DNA from 4 places in the Methylobacterium sp. HMF5984 genome. Region 1 is predicted to be linked to each of the others. Evidence: predicted binding sites of a transcription regulator. Region 1 holds the regulator's gene; each other region holds the start of a gene.
What was found. The regulator PhoB, encoded in region 1, activates phosphate uptake and scavenging genes when phosphate is short. The targets are predictions, from matches to a motif close to TGTCATNNANCTGTCAT.
Positions count from the first base shown of each region.

Region 2: a site for PhoB is predicted at 2,312-2,328, ahead of ACFZ8E_RS07985 (esterase-like activity of phytase family protein). Genes of this name have one in related genera too.
Region 3: a site for PhoB is predicted at 1,524-1,540, ahead of ACFZ8E_RS12685 (DUF2794 domain-containing protein). Genes of this name have one in related genera too.
Region 4: a site for PhoB is predicted at 1,807-1,823, ahead of ACFZ8E_RS06685 (ceramide glucosyltransferase). Genes of this name have one in related genera too.

Region 1 is NZ_JBJFLN010000001.1:4,556,107-4,560,730, forward strand. Features, by position in the region: gene ACFZ8E_RS22055 (aminopeptidase P family protein) at 1-447, shown strand, start outside; gene ACFZ8E_RS22060 (protein-disulfide reductase DsbD family protein) at 663-2,822, shown strand; gene phoB (phosphate regulon transcriptional regulator PhoB) at 3,031-3,732, opposite strand; gene phoU (phosphate signaling complex protein PhoU) at 3,850-4,563, opposite strand; gene pstB (phosphate ABC transporter ATP-binding protein PstB) at 4,596-4,624, opposite strand, start outside.
Region 2 is NZ_JBJFLN010000001.1:1,676,820-1,681,443, reverse strand. Features, by position in the region: gene ACFZ8E_RS07990 (autotransporter domain-containing protein) at 1-1,475, opposite strand, end outside; gene ACFZ8E_RS07985 (esterase-like activity of phytase family protein) at 1,376-2,218, opposite strand; gene hpnH (adenosyl-hopene transferase HpnH) at 2,471-3,634, opposite strand; gene ACFZ8E_RS07975 (MMPL family transporter) at 4,262-4,624, shown strand, end outside.
Region 3 is NZ_JBJFLN010000001.1:2,621,857-2,626,480, reverse strand. Features, by position in the region: gene ACFZ8E_RS12695 (L,D-transpeptidase) at 1-330, opposite strand, end outside; gene bluB (5,6-dimethylbenzimidazole synthase) at 504-1,151, opposite strand; gene ACFZ8E_RS12685 (DUF2794 domain-containing protein) at 1,566-1,940, shown strand; gene ACFZ8E_RS12680 (Bax inhibitor-1/YccA family protein) at 2,225-2,992, opposite strand; gene ACFZ8E_RS12675 (ABC transporter permease) at 3,266-4,624, opposite strand, start outside.
Region 4 is NZ_JBJFLN010000001.1:1,403,071-1,407,694, reverse strand. Features, by position in the region: gene ACFZ8E_RS06695 (histone deacetylase) at 1-830, opposite strand, end outside; gene ACFZ8E_RS06690 (NAD(P)/FAD-dependent oxidoreductase) at 827-1,777, opposite strand; gene ACFZ8E_RS06685 (ceramide glucosyltransferase) at 1,898-3,079, shown strand; gene ACFZ8E_RS06680 (type 1 glutamine amidotransferase) at 3,144-3,710, shown strand; gene ACFZ8E_RS06675 (hypothetical protein) at 3,665-3,835, shown strand; tRNA gene ACFZ8E_RS06670 (tRNA-Leu) at 3,842-3,926, opposite strand; gene ACFZ8E_RS06665 (YqaA family protein) at 4,083-4,624, shown strand, end outside.

The sequences.
Region 1 (4,624 bases):
ATCGACACCCTGGCGCGCCTGCCGCTCTGGGAGGCCGGCCTCGACTTCGACCACGGCACCGGCCACGGCGTCGGCGCCTTCCTGTCGGTGCACGAAGGCCCGCAGCGCATCGCCAAGACCGGGACGGTGGCGCTCGAGCCGGGCATGATCCTCTCCAACGAGCCGGGCTATTACCGGGCGGGCGCCTACGGCATCCGCATCGAGAACCTCGTCCTCGTCGAGCCCCGCACGGTGCCCGGCGGCGAGCGCCCGGTGCTCGGCTTCGAGACCCTGACGCTCGTCCCCTACGATCGCCGCCTGATCGTGCCGGAGATGCTGAGCCCGGACGCGCGCGCCTGGGTCGACGCCTACCACGCCCGCGTCCGCGACGTGTTGTCCGCGGACCTCGACCCGGAGACGCGGGCCTGGCTGGAGCGGGCGACGGCGGCGTTGAGCAGCGGGTCCTAAAGAGTTCGAACGATCGAACCGCGCATCCGCGAGAACATCCAGCTTGACGCGGGTCCCCTCTCCCGCGTGGGGGAGCCGCGTCGCGCTTCGAATGCGCGATCCGGCGGCGCCTCCGTTCCAACCTGTCGCACGCCCGCGATTTTACCCTCCGCCGGTTCGGGCCTATGAGGATGGCGGCGTGAAACCGTCGTCGTCGGTCGCGCGATAAGGACCGCATGATCCGCGCAGCCGCCCTCCTCCTGTCCCTGCTCGCGTGGCCGGTTGCGGCCCAGGGCTTCAAGCCGCCGGCCGACCTCGTGCGGGCGAGCCTCGCGGCAGAGCCCGCGGCGGTGGCGGGGGCCACGCCGTTCACCGTCGCCATCCGCATGGCGATGAAGCCGGGCTGGCACGTCTACTGGCGCAATCCCGGCGATTCCGGCCTGCCGCCGGAGGTGACCTGGACCCTGCCGGCGGGCTTCTCGGCCTCGGCGATCCAGTGGCCGGCGCCGCACCGCATCCCGATCGCGACGCTGATGAACTTCGGCTACGAGGGGGGGGCGATCCTGCTCGTGCGGGTCACGCCGCCGCCGAGCCTCGACCCGGCCGCGCCGGTGACGCTGGCGGGCAAGCTCACCTATCTCGTGTGCGAGACGGAGTGCATTCCCGGCTCGGCCGATCTCGCCCTGACGCTGCCGGTCGCGCGCGAGGCCACGGCCGATCCCGGCAACGTCGACCTGTTCGCCCGCGCCCGTGCCGCCCTGCCCAAGCGCGCGCCGTGGCCGGTGCGGCTGTCGAGCCAGGGCGACCGGCTCGCCCTCGACTTCGAGGCTCCGGGCCTCGCCGCGGACACGGTCCGCGCGGTGGCGTTCTTCCCCTATTCCGAGACGGCGATCGACAACGCCGCGCCGCAGCCCTTCACCGTCGACGCTTCGGGCCTCCACCTGACGCTGACCCGCGCGACGCCCGCCGACCCCGCGCCCGAATCGCTGCCCGGCGTGCTGGCGATCGACGAGGACACCGGCGGGGGCCTCGTTCGGGAGGCCTTCGCGCTCGGCGAGGAGGCGCCGCTCGCCGGCGGCGGCGCGATGCCGATCGCGGCGCCGGCGGCGGCGCGCACCGACCCGGCCGAGGCGCTGACCCTGTGGACCGCGGCCGGCCTCGCGCTGCTCGGCGGCCTGATCCTCAACCTGATGCCCTGCGTTTTCCCGGTGCTGTCGATCAAGGTGCTGAGCCTGGTGAGGCATTCCGGCGAGGCGCCGGCGCGGGTCCGGCTGCACGGGCTCGCCTACACCGCGGGGGTGCTGGCGGCCTTCCTGGCGCTGGCCGCGCTGCTGATCGCCCTGAAGGCGGGCGGCGCCGGGATCGGCTGGGGCTTCCAGCTGCAATCGCCGACCGTGGTGGCGGCTTTGGCCTACCTGCTCTTCGCCATGGGCCTGAGCCTGTCGGGCATGCTTCACCTCGGCGGGCGGCTGTCCGGGCTCGGCGACGGGCTGACCCGGCGGGCCGGGCTCCAGGGCTCGTTCTTCACCGGCGTGCTCGCGACGGTCGTGGCGACGCCGTGCACCGCCCCGTTCATGGGCTCGGCCATGGGCTTCGCGCTGACGCAGTCGACCGCTGCCGGCCTCGTCGTGTTCGCGAGCCTCGGCCTTGGCCTCGCCCTGCCCTTCCTGGCGCTAACCCTGTGGCCGCCGGCGCTGCGCGCCCTGCCCCGGCCCGGCGCCTGGATGGACGTGCTGAAGCAGGCCCTCGCCTTCCCGATCTACGCCACGGTCGCCTGGCTGGTCTGGGTGCTGGCGCAGCAGGTCGGGCCGCAGGGCCTGCTCGCGGCGCTGATCGGGCTGGTGCTGATGGGCTTCGCCGCCTGGGCGTGGGAGCTCGGCCGCGACGCGCGGCCGGTCCGGGCGCAGCTCGCCCGCGGCCTCGCGGTGCTCGCCGTCGCCGGCGTGGCGGGGCTCGCCCTCACCCTCGATCACGACCGCGTCGCACCGGGGGCTCAGGCCCGGGCCGAGGGGATCGAGCCGTTCACGCAGGCCCGCCTCGACGCGCTGCTGGCGAGCGGCCGGCCGGTCTTCGTCGACATGACGGCGGCGTGGTGCATCACCTGCCAGGTCAACGAGCGCACCTCGCTCGGGACGGCGGCGGTCGGCGCGGCGATGCGCGCGCGCGACGTCACGTATCTCAAGGGCGACTGGACCAACCAGAACCCGGAGATCACCCGCCTGCTCGAGCGCCACGGCCGGAGCGGCGTGCCGCTCTACCTGCTCTTCGCGGGTGCCGGAGAGCCGATGGTGCTGCCGCAGATCCTCACCGAGGGGACGATGCTGAGCGCGCTGGACGCCGTGAAGGCGACGGGCCGCAGCGCGGGGCTCGACGGCGGGGGGACGAAGGTCCCCTGAAGCTTGGTAAAAATATAATTTTCGTAGGACTGAAATCACTTCAGTGTGCGCGACGGCTTCCTCTCCCATGGGGGAAAGGGTTGGGGTGAGGGTCGTGACCGACCCGGATGACTCACGCCCCTCATCCTGTCCTTCTCCCATGGAAGAAGGGACCCACGGCAGGTCGCGGATCGTTGCGGTCGCTTGAGCCGTCCACCGAAAGCCGAACTCAATCCTCGCCCGAGAACGTCTCGTCGAAGGCGTACCCCGAGCCGCGGACGGTGCGGATCGGGTCGGTCTCGCCGGCGCGGTTCAGGGCCTTGCGCAGGCGGCCGACATGCACGTCGACGGTGCGCTCGTCGATGTAGACGTCGTGGCCCCATACGCCGTCGAGGAGCTGCTCGCGGGAATAGACCCGGCCGGGACTCTGCATCAGGAACTCGAGCAGCTTGAACTCGGTCGGACCGAGGTGGATCTCGCCGCCGGCCCGGCGCAGGCGATGGCTGTCGCGGTCGAGCTCGATGTCGCCGGCTTCCAGCAGGTTCGCGACGTGGCTGGGCTTGGCGCGCCGCAGCAGCGCGCGGACGCGCGCCAGCAGTTCCGGCACGGAGAACGGCTTGACGATGTAGTCGTCGGCCCCCGTCCCGAGGCCGCGGATGCGGTCGTTCTCCTCGCCGCGGGCGGTGAGCATGATGACCGGCAGGGACACCGTCTCGCGCCGCGCCCGCACCCGGCGGCACAGCTCGATTCCCGAGAGCCCCGGCAGCATCCAGTCCAGCAGGATCAGGTCGGGCACCTGCTCCTGCAGGCGCAGCTCGGCCTCGTCGCCGCGGGCGGCGGAATCAACCTCGAAGCCCTCGGCTTCGAGGTTGTAGCGCAGGAGGGTGGTCAGCGCCTCCTCGTCCTCGACGATCAGGATCCGCGTACGCATGCAGGGCACTCCCGGGCGGACCGCCCGACCTTCTCATCCATCGCCACGGACCTCCCGACCCCCGCTCACGCGAGGCCCACCCTCCCCCGCAGGGGAGGAGGGAAGAGACGGCAGCCCTCAGGCGCCCGGTGCCACCGTCGCGTAGTTCGAGGCGTCGTTCTTCGGGCGGTCGCCCGCGAGGTTCTCGCCGGTGGACAGGTAGTGGATCGTCTCGGCGATGTTGGTGGTGTGGTCGCCGATGCGCTCGACGTTCTTGGCGCAGAACAGAAGATGCGTGCAGAACGAGATGTTGCGCGGGTCTTCCATCATGTAGGTCAGCAGTTCGCGGAACAGCGAGTTGTAGAGCGCGTCGATCTCGCCGTCCCGCTCCCACACGTTGTGGGCCGCGTTGACGTCGCGGCTGGCATAGGCGTCGAGCACGTCCTTGAGCTGCTCCTGGACGAGGTCGCTCATGTGCTGCACGCCGAGCACGATCTTCTGGGCCTGGGCCTGGTCGCTGATCGCGACGACGCGCTTGGCGATGTTCTTGGCGAGGTCGCCGATGCGCTCGAGGTCGCCCGAGACGCGGATCGCCGAGATCGTCTCGCGCAGGTCGATCGCCATCGGCTGGCGCCGGGCGATGAGCAGCACCGCGCGCTCCTCGATCTCGCGCTGCAGCGTGTCGAGGCGCTTGTCGGCGACGATCACCGCCTGGGCGAGCTGGGTGTCGCGGCGGACGAGCGCGTCGGTCGCCTCGGTCATCATCTTCTCGGCGACGCCGCCCATCTCGGAGATCGAGCGGCGCAGGTCTTCGAGGTCGGTGTCGTAGGACGTGACGATGTGGCCGGGCATGGGCGTGGGTCCTCGAACGATCCGGGTGCGGCTCAGCCGAAGCGGCCGGTGATGTAGTCCT
Region 2 (4,624 bases), 2.9 Mb from region 1:
CTGCTGCCTTGCGGACCCGTGGCGAGGTTGTACGCCAGGCGCACCGACGGGATCAGTCCGCCGAGCCCAAAATAGGCCAGCTCGCCGCCGAAGCGCACCGTGGTTTGAACCAGGGCGAGGTCGCGATACGCGATGTTGTTGCCTGCCGCTCCGGTCTCCGTGAAGCCGTCGACGGTGCCGGACAGGTGGGTGATGCCTGCGAACGGCGTCAGCCCGAGGTCGCCGGCTCGGATCGGCACGCCGGCCTCGCCGTCGATCGCGAAGGCGCTGCCCGAGCTGCGCCCGGACGCGGTGAGCCCGTAGGCCGCAGGTCGGCGGATCCCATCAAGATTGACCTGCGGCGCGCCGCCGACGATGCCCTGGGCGTAGAAGTCCGCACCGTAGTAGCCGGCATATGCCGAGACCGTGAAGGCGCTCTGGTCCTGCCGGAAGCCGCCGGCGCGGCTGAGCGACCCGCCGCCGCCGACGGCGACGCCCGCGCGCCAAGCTCCGGGCAGCGGAAGATCGAGTCCGGCGCTGCCCTGCGCGATGGTGCGGTCGAGGGCGAGGCCGCCGTTGCGCGGCTGGTCGGCGAACACGACATCGCCGCCGATCCACAAGCCGCCGGACTGGCTCCAGGGCCCGGCGAGGCCCTGGCTGCGGCGCAGGGCGGCGAGGTGGTCCTGCACGCCCCGTGTCGCCGACGCGGCGAAGCCGAGGGTCGCGCCGCCGAGCCCTTGAAGCACCACGGGCGCCGTCTGCTTCATCACCGCGAGGGAGAGCGGATCGACGTAGGTGGGCAGCGTCAAGCGATAGGCGAGCAGCACCGAATCGTTGTTGATGCCGGCATCGTAGCCCTGACCGTTGATGCTGCCCTGCCGGGTGAGGAAGTCATTGTCGTTGCCGACGAGCAGGAAATAGTCGTTCGGCGCCCGCTCGCTCAGCACCGGCACGAGACCGAGGGCCTCGAACTTCTCCGAGAGCGTGGTCTGGGTCGCCGGGTTGGTGTTGAGGTTCATGCCGAAGCGCCCGAGCTGGACCGGGTTCAGCAGGTTGACGATCTCGGTCGTCTGCGCCGGCTGGACCCCGGGCCGCAGGGTGCCCCCCGGCGAGATCGGGGTGGCCCCGTCGTAGGGGGTGCCGGCGATGTTCGTGGCCTGCGCGATGTCGACCAGCAGGACGCTCTTGTAGACGATCGGCGTGGTGTTGCCGGTGCCGAGCCCGTTCGAATCGCGCGAGAGCACGAGGAACTGGGTGTCGTTGAGGGCCAGCATGTCGCTCTGTGCCGCCGTCCGGTTCGGCGCGCCGCCGTTGCCGGTGTCGCGGTAGGTCGGCAGCTGCAGCACGTATTCGCGCGCGGGCGCGGCCGGTACCGCGCTGCCGGCGAGGTCGTAGATCAGGATGCGGGTGTTGTTGCGCTGCTGCTGATTCGGGCCGGAATCCTGGAGCGTGGCGCTCTGCAGGATGGTGACGAGGCTGCGGCCGTCGGGGGCCAGCGACAGCGCCTCGAAGCCCTGGTTGTTGCGTCGGGCGGGTTGATCGAGTTGAAGTCGAGCGCCCCGGCCGTGCGCGGCCGGATCGCGTCGGGCACGCCGAGCACGCCCTGAAGCTGCCCGCCGGCGCTGAAGTAATAGATGTTCGGCCCGTACTCGTCGCTGACGTAGAAGGAGCCGTCGAGTCGCCGCGCGAGACCTTCCGCATCGAGGCTGATCCGGCCTGCGCTCGGCCCGCTCGCCGCCGAAGGCAGCACCGCGCCGAGCTGGGTCGTGGTGCCGGAGGCCGGATCGAGACCGCTGAAGCGCCGGCCGTTGGCGTCGGTGAGCACGATGCCGCCGTTCGGCACGATCGCGATCTGCCGCTGGGAGGCGGTCGATTGCGGCAGGCCCGCGCCGGGATCGGGCGTGAAGCTGAGATTGAAGCGGTTCAGCCGGACGGCGTAATCGGAGAACAGCCCGCCGCTCGGATCGTTGTAGCCCCGATCGGGCAGCGTGTAGAGCGTGCCGCTGTAGGTGGCCCCCGAGCGCCGCCAGCTGGCGAGGTCGATCGCGAGCGCGGAGAACGAGCCCAGCGTGTCGCCGAGGAAGTCGCGGGTGGTGGCCGGCAGCCGGCCGACGCCCTGGAGACCCTGGTTCACGACGGTCGCATCGCCAACCGTCACCGCCACCGGGCCGTCGGCCGTCGTCAGGTTCGGCGTGCGGATTGCCTGGGCCGAGGCCGCGCCCGTCAGGAACGCAAGCACGCCGAATGAGCCCACGGCTCACGCCGCGCCGTACCGTGTCACCATCGCGGGATCCCCCAGCCACTCAAGCTGAGCCGCAGCTAGGGATCGGGCATGACGGCCCGGTGACGGCAGGAAGGATATTTGTCCTGCATTGGGTCGGCTGCAGACACCGTGTCGCGAAAGGCACGACGCTCCACCGAGCCTCGACGAAACGAAGGAGGCCCGCACGGTTTCCCGGGCGGGCCTCCTCGAATGCGCGTGGCCGAGCCGTCAGGCCGCGGTGCGGTTGCGGGCTTCGCGCTTGGTGTCGACGCCGGAGGCTTTGATCTCGGAGAGCTTCTGGGCGACGTTGCGGGAGAACACGAACTCTGCCGGGCGCTGGTTCTCGAGGCTGACCTCGGGGGCCATCTCGCCCTCGGTCTTGATCCCGCGGATGGCGTGGATCAGCGGCTTCCAGGGCTTGCGCACCGAATCGACCACCGAGGAGGCCTCGTAGCCCGAGTGGACCATGCAGTCGGCGCACTTCTCGTAGTTGCCGGTGCCGTAGGAATCCCAGTCGGTCTCCTCCATCAGCTCCTTGAACGTGGCCGCGTAGCCTTCGCCGAGCAGGTAGCAGGGCTTCTGCCAGCCGAACACGGTGCGGGTGGGGTTGCCCCAGGGCGTGCAATGGTAGGTCTGGTTGCCGGCGAGGAAGTCGAGGAACAGGCCCGACTGCTGGAACGCCCACTTCTGGCGGCCCTTCTCCTTGCCGGCGCGGAACACGCCACGGAACAAGTCCTTCGTCGCCTTGCGGTTCAGGAAGTGCTGCTGGTCGGGCGCGCGCTCGTAGGCGTAGCCGGGCGAGACGGTGATGCCGTCGATGCCCATCTTGGTCACGCTGTCGAAGAAGTCGGCGATCTTGTCCGAGGACGAGTTGTTGAAGAAGGTGCAGTTGATGGTGACGCGGAAGCCCATCTCCTTCGCCTTGGCGATTGCCGCCACGGCCTTGTCGTAGACGCCGCGCTGGCAGACCGAGCCGTCATGCATCTCCTTGTCGCCGTCGAGATGGATCGACCAGGTGAAGTACGGGCTCGGCTTGTACTCCTTGATCTTCTTCTCGAGCAGCAGCGCGTTCGTGCACACGATCGCGAACTTCTTCTGCGCGATGATGCCCTCGACGATCTGCGGCAGGTCCTTGTGCAGCAGCGGCTCGCCGCCGGCGATCACCACCATCGGGGCGCCGCACTCGCGCACGGATTCCAGCGCGTCCGCCACGGGCAGGCGCTTGTTCAGGATCTCGTCGGGGTAATCGATCTTGCCGCAGCCGGCGCAGGCGAGATTGCAGCGGAACAGGGGCTCCATCATCATCACGAGCGGATAGCGCTTCCGGCCGGTGAGATGCTGCTTGATGATGTAGCTGCCGATCGTCGCGACATACCGGAGGGGGATTCCCAAGATACGGCTCCTGTTTGCGTAGCCCCGAACCAAGGGGCTGCTTAACGTGAAAAAAATTCGAATTCCAGCGCTCTAGCCTGGAACCGATCTGAACGGGCCGGTCCTGGGCCGTTTCGCGTGCGTGTTTGCGGGGCTGACGCAACCGCGCCACAGCCTGAGGGCCGTTCCTGCGAACGCGTCCCGCTTCGGGGGGGACCCCATCCTGCCAATGCGTCGGCAATGCGACGGCAGTCCCGCGAAACGGCGCATCCCGTGATATTGCGGTGCGAAACGGCGCCGGCGCCACACATCGATGGGGAGAGCCACCCGCGTCGGAGGTCGCTGCGTTGCAATCGCAGGGCTGCAAGATTACTGAGCGCTGCGGCCTTGGCGCAACGATCGTGCCTCGGATGCGTCCTCATCCCGCGTCGTCCCGTGCGTTCACCGGGTCGGCGCCGCGTCTTCGGCCACACGGCATCGTGAGACGACCGCGTCTCGATCAGGTCCGATCCTGCCTCGATGCGACCGGGTGGATGTGGCGAAGGTCTCGCGCCGTCGACGGGTCCCGCGGGAACCGTCCCGGCAGCATACAAGATGTGAGAGTCGTGCGGCCTCGAAGGGCAGCCGCTCCAGGCAGGTAGGGTACTCGTGATCGAACGTCTCGTCGCGTTTTCCGTCCGACATCGCTGGGTCGTGATCGCCCTGGTGGCCCTGGTCACCGCCGCCAGCACCGGCATCGCGGCGCATCTGTTCCGCATCAACACCGATGTCGAGCGGCTGATCGATCCGAAGGAGCCCTGGCGCCAGGACGAGATCAACTACGAGAAGGCGTTCCCACAGCGCACGAACACGGTCGTCGCGGTGATCGACGGCAAGACGCCGGAGCAGGCGGAAGAGGCCGCGAGCGCCTTCGCCAAGGCGATCGCCGTCCACAAGAACCTGATCGAGACGGTCTACCGGCCCGACGGCGGCCCCTTCTTCGAGAAGAACGGCCTGCTGCTGCTGCCGCAG
Region 3 (4,624 bases), 1.9 Mb from region 1:
CGAGCCGCCGGCGATCAGGTTCGGCAGGCGCGGGTTGTCGCGCTTGACCTCGCTCGGCGGCGACCACGCCGGCTGCACGTACTTGCCGTCGATCGACTTGGTGCCGAACCACTGCTTGCCCGGCTTGCCGACCGCGACGGGGTATCGGATCGCGGTTCCGTCGCCGTTCACGAGGTAGAGCCGGCGCTGCGAGACGCTGATCACCACCGAGCCCGGCATCACCCCGTCCGAGAACGGCACCACCTCGCGTGCCAGGGCCGGCGCCCCCGCGACGAGACCGGCCAGCAGCGCGCCGCCGAGGCTCGTGGACACGTACTTCCTGACCGACATCTTGGGATCTTCCTGCAAAGCGTGACCGTTCGCTGCAGCAATAATCCACGGCCAAGCTCGGCGTTCCAGCTCATCCTGCGACGACTGCGGGCTTGCTCACCGTCTTCGGGGAAGACGGTAAAAAGCGCCGGGCTTCATCGTGATAAAGGCGATCGTCCGTCGAAAGACCTGCTTTACCGCTCGATCAGATCCAGCGCCGTCGCGTCCTGGGCCTGCCAGCCGTGGCGGACGAGCTCGGGGTCGGCATGCTCCTCGACGGGCCAGCCGACGCAGAGGTAGGCGACGAGGTGCCAGCTGCCCGGCACGTCCAGCAGCGCCGCGATGCGCGCCGGCTCGAGGATCGAGACCCATCCGGTGCCGAGGCCGCGGGCGCGGGCGGCGAGCCAGAAGGTCTGCACGGCGCCGACCACGGAGTAGCGCAGCATCTCCGGCATGGTCGCGCGACCGAGGCCGTGGCCCGCCTCGGTCGCCTCGTCGCAGAAGACGGCCAGGTGCACCGGCGCTTCGCGCAGGCCCGCGAGCTTCAGGGCGCGATACTGCGCCTGGCGGGCGTCGGCGTAGCGCAGGGCCGCATCGGCGTTGCAGCGCTCGAAGCTCGCGACCACGCCGGCGCGGCGCTCGGGGTCGGCGACGCGCACGAAGCGCCACGGCTGGCTGTTGCCGACGGAAGGGCTGCGATGGGCCGCCGCCAGGCTCTGGCGGAGCAGGGCCTCGTCCACCGGGTCGGGCCGGAAGCGGCGCACGTCGCGGCGCCACGCGAACAGGTCGTCGAGCGCCTGCCGGAAGTCGTCGTCGAAGCGGGGCGGGCGGGGGTCGGTCATGGTCGGTCCGCCTCATAGCGGGTTTTGCGCCTTCCCGCTGCCCGTGGGCCCCGGGGAGATCGAACGGGCCGGGCGGGCACAAAAAAAGGCCGCCCTCGCGGGCGGCCTGAAGTCCTTGGGTCTCGAAACCTCTGGGATGTCGCGTCGTGGGATCCGGTGACGCCCGAGGGCTGGGGAGCTCGGGATTCGGGCGTCGACGGGCACGACCCGACGAGGGTTCGGCCTTCGTTGTCGCGCCGCAACGCGGCTCGGGAAAGGCGTGATCGGGGCGAAAGCGCGGCATTTGTTTCTTGGGCGTGTCCCGTCCGCAACGAATCGGATCGCCGCCGCGGGACTCTTGCGGGCCGGCCACCCGAGGCCCATCCTCAGCGGCTGACGGCAAGACGACGGCGGCAGGCCGACGGCGGAGGAACGATGACCGAGCGGACGAGCGGCGAGATCCGGACAGACGATTCGACGGCCCGCGTGGTCCCCTTCCCGAGCCCATCCACCGCCCCGCAGATCGCGTTCGATCGGCACGAGCTGCGCACGATCTTCAACCTCTACGGCCGCCGAGTCGCGGAGGGGGAGTGGCGCGACTACGCCCTCGACTTCCGCCGCGACAAGGCGGTGTTCTCGATCTACCGCCGCACCTCCGAGATGCCGCTCTACCGGATCGAGAAGGACCCGAAGCTCGCGCGCCGCCAGGGCGCCTACGCCGTGGTCGCCGCGACCGGCGTGGTGCTCAAGCGCGGCACCGACCTCGCCCGCGTGCTCGCGGTGCTGGAGAAGCCCCTGCGGGCCGTGTGAAGCGTTCGGATTTTTGCGCGGCGATCCTTCGTCCGGTGCCGTCTTGGCCGATGGTACGCTCGCTGCGCGCCCGGATCGCGGCGCGGGGGCCCTTCCCCCGAGCAGGCGATCGGCCTCGCACATCTTCAGATTCCTTTTCCGGACCCTCCCCGTCATCCCGGGGCTGCGCAGGGCGGACATTGCCCGCTGGGGGAAGTGGCGCGGCGTAAGCGTAGCTCCCCCGGAACGAAGAAGGCCCCGGCGTTTCCGCCGGGGCCTTCTTCGTTCGTCCGGTCCGTCTTCGCTCAGCGGCGGTCGCCGAGGAGCGAGAGCAGGAACTGGAACATGTTGATGAAGTCGAGGTACAGCGTCAGCGCGCCGTTGACCGACATCTTGGCCGCCGCTTCGCCGTCGAAGCCGCTGGAGAGATACATCTCCTTCAGCTTCTGGGTGTCGTAGGCGGTGAGCCCCGCGAAGATCAGCACGCCGAGCACCGAGACGGCGAACTGCAGCGCCGACGAGGCCAGGAAGATGTTGACGATCGAGGCGATGATGATGCCGATCAGGCCCATCATCAGGAACGAGCCCATCCCCGAAAGGCTGCGCTTGGTGGTGTAGCCGTAGAGGCTCAGCGCGCCGAAGGTCGCCGAGGTGATGAAGAACACCCGCACCACGCTGGCGCCGGTGAACACCAGCAGCAGCGTCGACATCGAGGCGCCCATCACCGCCGCGAAGGCGAAGAACATCGTCCGCGCCGACGAGGCCGACATCCGGTCCATCCGCATCGAGAAGACCAGGATGAAGGCGAGCGGGGCGAACATCAGAACCCACTTGAGCGGGCTGTTGTAGAGCGTCTGGCCGAACGGGGTCAGGGCGAGGCGGCCGGTCGCAGTCGCGGTGGTGGCAGCCATGTTGAGGCCGAGCGCGACGAGGCCGGAGATGCCGAGCCCGACGACCATGTTGTTGTAGACGCCGAGCATGAAGGTCCGCAGGCCCTGGTCGAACGCGACCTGGGTGCCGGCCTGCGACGGCGCCTGGGCGCCGTAGCGGAAGGGAGAGTTGTCGAATGCCATGGGAGTGACCTCGGAAGGCTCGCTCGTGCGTGGTGTTTGAGACGAGGCCCACGCAGGGGACCTCTGGCGCCATCGAGCGCCTCGTGTCGGAATATGTTGCTTTCGGCCGCCCCGCACAAGAGCCCGGCAGAGCTTGAAAAAGCGCTTTCGATGAATCCCCGCGGGTGAAATTTGTTCACGAAGTCTGGGATTAAAGTTCGCTGCTACTTCGCCGACGGCTCCCGATGCCGTCGTTCACGATCGCGGCAAGCTCACACGGGGGATACGCAAGGGTCACGCCTGCCGCAGGTACGGTGCCGGCTTCTGGCCGAGGATGCGCCAAGTCCCGGCGAGCCCCAGCACCACGGCGAGCACCACCGCGGCCGCGGCCGCCGCCAGCGCCCCCGACAGGTCGAGGGCGAAGTCGAGGCGCATCACCCGGGTGACGATCACCCAGCCGGCGAGCGTGCCGGCGAGCAGCCCGAACAGGGCGGTGACGAGGCCGAGCGCCCCGTATTCGAGGCCGTAGGCGGCCAGCAGCCGTCCGCGGGTCGCGCCGAGCACCTTCAGCACCACGGCGTCGTAGAGGCGCGCCCGGTGCCCCGCGGCGATGGCGCCGGCCAGCACGAACAGGCTCGCCAGCACCGCCACCGCGCTCGCGCCGCGGATCGCCAGCACCAGCCGGCCGACGAGGTCGCCGACGGCATCGAGGGCGTCCTTCACCCGCACGCTGGTGACGGAGGGGAACGCCTTGGCGACGTCGCGCAGGATCCGGTTCTCGACCGCGCCGTCGGTGCCCCCGGGCAGGGTGAGCGTCGCCAGGTCCGAGTGCGGCGCGCCGCGGAAGGTGCCGGGGGAGAACACCATCACGAAGTTGATGCCGAGGTTGCGCCACTCGACCTTGCGCAGGTTGGCGATGGTGGCGGTGAGGTTCCGCCCGAGCACGTTGACGGTGACGCGGCTGCCGACCTTGAGGCCGAGGTTTTTCGCGAGATCCGCCTCGAACGAGACCAGCGGCGTCCTGGCTTGCTCCGCGTTCCACCACGTGCCTGCGGTGAGCGTCGAGCCCTCGGGCACGTCCTCGGCGTAGGTGATGCCCCGGTCGCCGTCGAGCACCCAGGCGGCGTCCTCCGGCGGGCGGATCTTCTCGGCCGGGACGTCGTCCAGCGCCACGATGCGGCCGCGCATCATCGGCACCCGCTCGATCTTGGCGCTGGGCGCCTGGCGCGCGAGGAAGTCGTGGAAGGCGCCCGAATCGGCGGCCGGGATGTCCAGGAAGAACAGGTTCGGCGCGCGCGCCGGAAGGGTCGCCGAGATGGTGCGGCGCACGTTCACGTCGATCAGGCTCAGGGTCACCAGCAGGGTCACGCCGAGGCCGAGGGAGAGGACGATGGCCGGCGTCAGGGCGCCGGGGCGGTAGAGGTTGGCCAAGGCCATCCGCGGCGCGGCCCGCCGCGGATGCGGCAGCCGGCGGGCGAGCGCCATCACGCCGACCGCGACCAGCCGCAGCAGGCCGAAGGCGAGGCCGGCGGCGGCGATGAAGATCAGCGCCACGCGCCGGTCGAAGGCGGTGCCGACGGCGAGCCCCACCAGGGCGGCGAGCGCCAGCGCCAGGATCGCCCGGTAGCGCGGGCGGATGCCGCTGGCTGCCGG
Region 4 (4,624 bases), 3.2 Mb from region 1:
TAGCCGCCGCCGATCACCGCGACGAGCGGGATGCCGCGGGCGCGCGCCTGCCCGACGACGAAGCGGTCGCGGGCAAGCAGCCCGTCGTCGCTGAGCGCGAGCCGGCCGAGGCGGTCGTCGCGATGCGGGTCGACGCCGGCATTGTAGAACACGAGGTCGGGCGCCAGCGCGTCGAGGAGGGGCGGAAGCCGCGCCTCGAGCACGGCGAGGTAGCCGGCATCGTCGAGCCCGTCGGGCAGGCCGATGTCGAGGTCGCCGGCGATCTTGGCGGTCGGGTAGTTCTTCTCGCAGTGGATCGAGAGGGTGAAGAGGTCCGGCGAGCGCGCGAGGCAGTCGGCGGTGCCGTCGCCCTGGTGCACGTCGCAATCGACCACGAGCGCCCGCCGGATCGCGCCCTCGGCCTGCAGGGCGCGGGCGGCGACCGCGACGTCGTTGAAGACGCAGAACCCCGCCCCCTGCTCGCGCCGGGCATGATGGCTCCCGCCTGCAGCGCTTCCGGCGAGACCCTGCGCGAGGGCGAGGCGCGCCGCGAGCAACGTGCCGCCGACCGAGGCGCGCGAGCGGCGGACGACGCTCGCGTCCACCGGCAGGCCGATCGCCCGCTCGATCGCCCGCGGGACCGAAAGAGCGAGGACGGCCTCGACGTAAGCCGCATCGTGGGCGAACCGCAGCAGCTCGGGCGAGGCCGGCTCCGGCGTCACGAACCCGCGCGGCGCCAGCCCGCGCTCCGTCAGGACTTCGGCGAGCCGCCCGTACTTGCGCATCGGGAACCGGTGCCCGGCCGGCAGGCTCGCCTCGTAGGCCGGGTGAAACACGATCGGCGGGATCACCGCGCGCCCTTCAGGTCCGCGACGATGCGCTCGCCCAGCGCCCGGCCGCTGTCGAAGGCCGCCTCGATCCGCGGGCCGAGGCACCAATCGCCGGCCGCGCCCAGCCGCTGCGCCGGATCGTAGAGGCAGGGCTCGCCGAGCGCCGTCTCGACCATGGCGTAGCGCCAGCGATGGACGGCGGCGTAGGCCGGGCGGACCGCCCGGCCAAGACGGGCTTCGAGCGCGCCGATCAGCGCGGCCCGGACCGCCTCGCGCGGATCCTCCAGATGCGTGCGGGACCAGTCCGGCGCGGCATGCGCCACCAGGGCGTGACCGGCCGCGCGGCCTGGCTTGGTCTCCTCGCGCACGATCAGCGCGATCGGACCGTCGGCGAACGCCAGATGCGCCTTCGAGAAGCCGGGGTGCTCGTCGAGGTCAAGGAGCAGCGACCAGCACGGCGCGTAGGTCGCCCGGTCCGGCCCGGCCAGGACGAGACCGCTCGCCGCAATCAACGCCACGACCTGCGGCGCCGGGAAGGTCAGACCAACGGCGGCGAAGGGACCGCTGGCGACGCCGTCCGCATCCGTCAGCATCCAGCCGGCCTCCGAGCGCGCGATGCGGATGATCGTGGTCTCGAGCGAGACCGGAAAGCCGTCGAGCAGGGCGCGGACCGGCGCCGGCATGCCAGGCAGGCCGACGGTGCGGCCGTCCTCGCCCCAGGACGCAGCGACGCCGGACGCGATCCAGGTTGCGCACTGCGCGCGGAACGCGTCGCCCTTGGCGCGGAAGAACTGCGCGCCGTGGTCGAAGCGCTGGCCCGTCCTGGTGCGCCGCGTCGCCATGCGCCCGCCGATGCCGCGGCCCTTGTCGAAGATGCGGACGGCGATGCCGGCTTGGGCGAGGCGTTGGGCGGCGGCGCCGCCCGCCATGCCGGCTCCGAGGATCGCGACGGTTCCGCCTTCGGCCAAAGCTTCGCTCCCCTGGGTGCGCCCGAGGCTGTCATACGGCTGAAATGCGCACCCTGTTAGGGGCAGTCCGCCGGCGCGGCCGCACGCCGCGGGACAGGCCGGTTCGGAGATGCGTGCCGCATGGGTCTCGCCAGCACCTTACCGGCCCTCGACGGCACCGCGCTCGCCCTCGCGCCGTGCGCGCTCCTGACGATCGTCCACCTCGCGAGCCTGATCGTGGCGGGTCGGCGGATCGGCCGTTCGCCCGGCGAGACCACGTTCCCCGCCGGCGCACCGATCTCCCTGGTGCGCCCGGTCTGCGGCCTCGAGACCTTCAGCGAAGAGACCCTCGCCCGCGGCTTCGCGCTCGACCACCCGGCCTATGAGATCCTGTTCTGCGTCGCCGATGCCGCCGATCCGGTGCTGCCGCTGGTCCGCCGCCTGGTCGCGGCACATCCGCAGGTTCCGGCCCGCATCCTGATCGGCGACGAGCGCATCAGCGACAACCCGAAGCTCAACAACTGCGTGCGGGGCTGGGAGGCGGCGCGACACGATTGGATCGTCATCGCCGATTCAAACGTGCTGATGCCGGCGGACTACCTGCAGCGGATGCAGGCGGCGTGGCGCGCCGACACCGGCCTCGTCTGCTCGACGCCGATCGGCGCACGGCCGGACGGGATCTGGGCCGCGGTCGAGTGCGCCTTCCTCAACACCCTCCAGGCGCGCTGGCAATATGCCGGCGAGGCGGTGGGGCTCGGCTTCGCGCAGGGCAAGAGCATGCTCTGGCATCGCCCGTTCCTGGAGGCGCAGGGCGGCATCCGGGCGCTGGCCGCCGAGATCGCCGAGGACGCGGCGGCGACGAAGCTGGTGCGCGCGGCCGGCCGCCGCGTCCACCTCGTCGCGGCGCCGTACGAGCAGCCGCTGGGGCGCCGCAGGGCGTCCGAGGTCTGGTCCCGCCAGATCCGCTGGGCGCGCCTGCGCCGGGTGACGTTCCCGCTGTTCTTCGCGCCCGAGATCGCCAGCGGCACGCTGCTGCCGTTCCTGCTCGCAGGGCTCCTGGCCGGAACCTGGACGGCGGCGGCCGGCCTCGCCGCTCTCGCAGCTCTGGGCTACGCCGCCGAGCTCCGGCTGGCGACGCGCGCCGGCTGGTTCCACGCCCCCCGCCTGCTCCTCGCCTTCGTTCTGCGCGACGCGCTGATCCCGCTGGTCTGGTGCGCGGCCTGGACCCATCGCGCGATCGTCTGGCGCGGCAACGCCATGGACATCCGCCTCAAGCCCGTCGTCCGGCCGCGACGGGTCGGGCGGACGGCGCGCCCCGCCTGACCCGGTTGCATCGCGGCGCGAACGGCGCGATGCCGGTCGCGGATCATCAGCAGCGGTCGGTCACGTGCGCATCGCCATCCTCGAAGCCGGATCGCCGCCGGCGCGGCTCGACCGCTTCCCCTCCTACGGCGCGATGACGGCTCGGATGATCGGGCCGGCGCACGACAGCACGATCTTCGATGTCCGCGCAGGACGGATGCCCTCCGATTGGCAGGCGTTCGACGGCTACGCCGTCACCGGCTCGGCGGCCGGCGTCTACGATCCGCTGCCGTGGATCGCGCCGCTGATCGCGGCCCTGCGCGCGCTCCCGCCGGAGAAGCGCCTCGTCGGCATCTGCTTCGGGCATCAGGTGATGGCGGAGGCCTATGGCGGCCGCGCGATCCGTTCGGAGAAGGGGCGCGCCCTCGGCCTGCACGGCTACGCGGTGACGGAGCGGGCGCCGTTCACGGACGACGCGACACGGATCGCGGTGGCGGCGTTCCATCAGGATCAGGTCGTCGTGGCCCCGCCCGCGACCCGCGTGCTCGCGGCGAGCGCCTTCACGCCCATGCGATGCTGGAATACCGGGACCGCGCCGCGCTGTCGGTGCAGTTCCACCCGGAATTCGAGCCCGACTACACCCGCGCCCTGATCGCCGGCCATGCCGATGCGCAGGATGATCCGGAGCGGGCGCAAGCGGCGCTCGCCTCGCTCGACGCACCGGACGACCGGCACCGGGTGGCGGGCTGGATCCGACGATTCCTGGAGCAGGGATGAGAAGGTTGGTGCGGGTAGAGGGAATCGAACCCCCACGCCTTGCGGCTGGCGATTTTGAGTCGCCCGCGTCTACCAGTTCCACCATACCCGCGACGGGGAGCCTTTTCGCACAGGTCCCGTGGCCGGGCCAAGCCCTTTCCCGGGGTCGCGCACGGCGTGCGGCGGATCGCCGGCACGCTGGTGCGGTCGGGCCGGCTGTGCTCAAAGGGCGCCCTGCCCCGAGGAACCCGATGCACAGACAGGCCCGATGATCCGCCGCCTCTACGAGTGGATACTCGCACTTTCGGGCAAGCCCTCCGCGCCCTACGTCCTGGGCGCCGTGGCGTTCGCCGAGAGCTCCTTCTTCCCGGTCCCGCCCGATGCGATGCTGGTGCCGATGGCGGTGAGCCGGCCCGACCGGGTGTGGTTCTACGCGCTGATCGCCACGGTCGGCTCGGTGCTCGGCGGCCTCGTCGGCTACGCCATCGGCGCGCTGCTGTTCGATTCGCTCGGAACCTGGCTGATCCGGCTCTACGGCCTGCAGGACAAGGCGGCGACCTTCCAGCAATCCTATGCCGAGTACGGGCACTGGGTGATCCTGCTCAAGGGGCTGACGCCGATCCCCTACAAGCTCGTGACCATCACCTCGGGCTTCGCCCATTACAGCCTGTTCTGGTTCACGCTGCTGTCGATCGTCACCCGAGGCGCGCGTTTCTTCATCCTCGCCGGGCTGCTCGGCCGCTACGGCGTCCAGATCCGCGGCGTGCTCGACCGCCATCTCAACGCGGTCGTCGCGATCTCGGTCGCGGT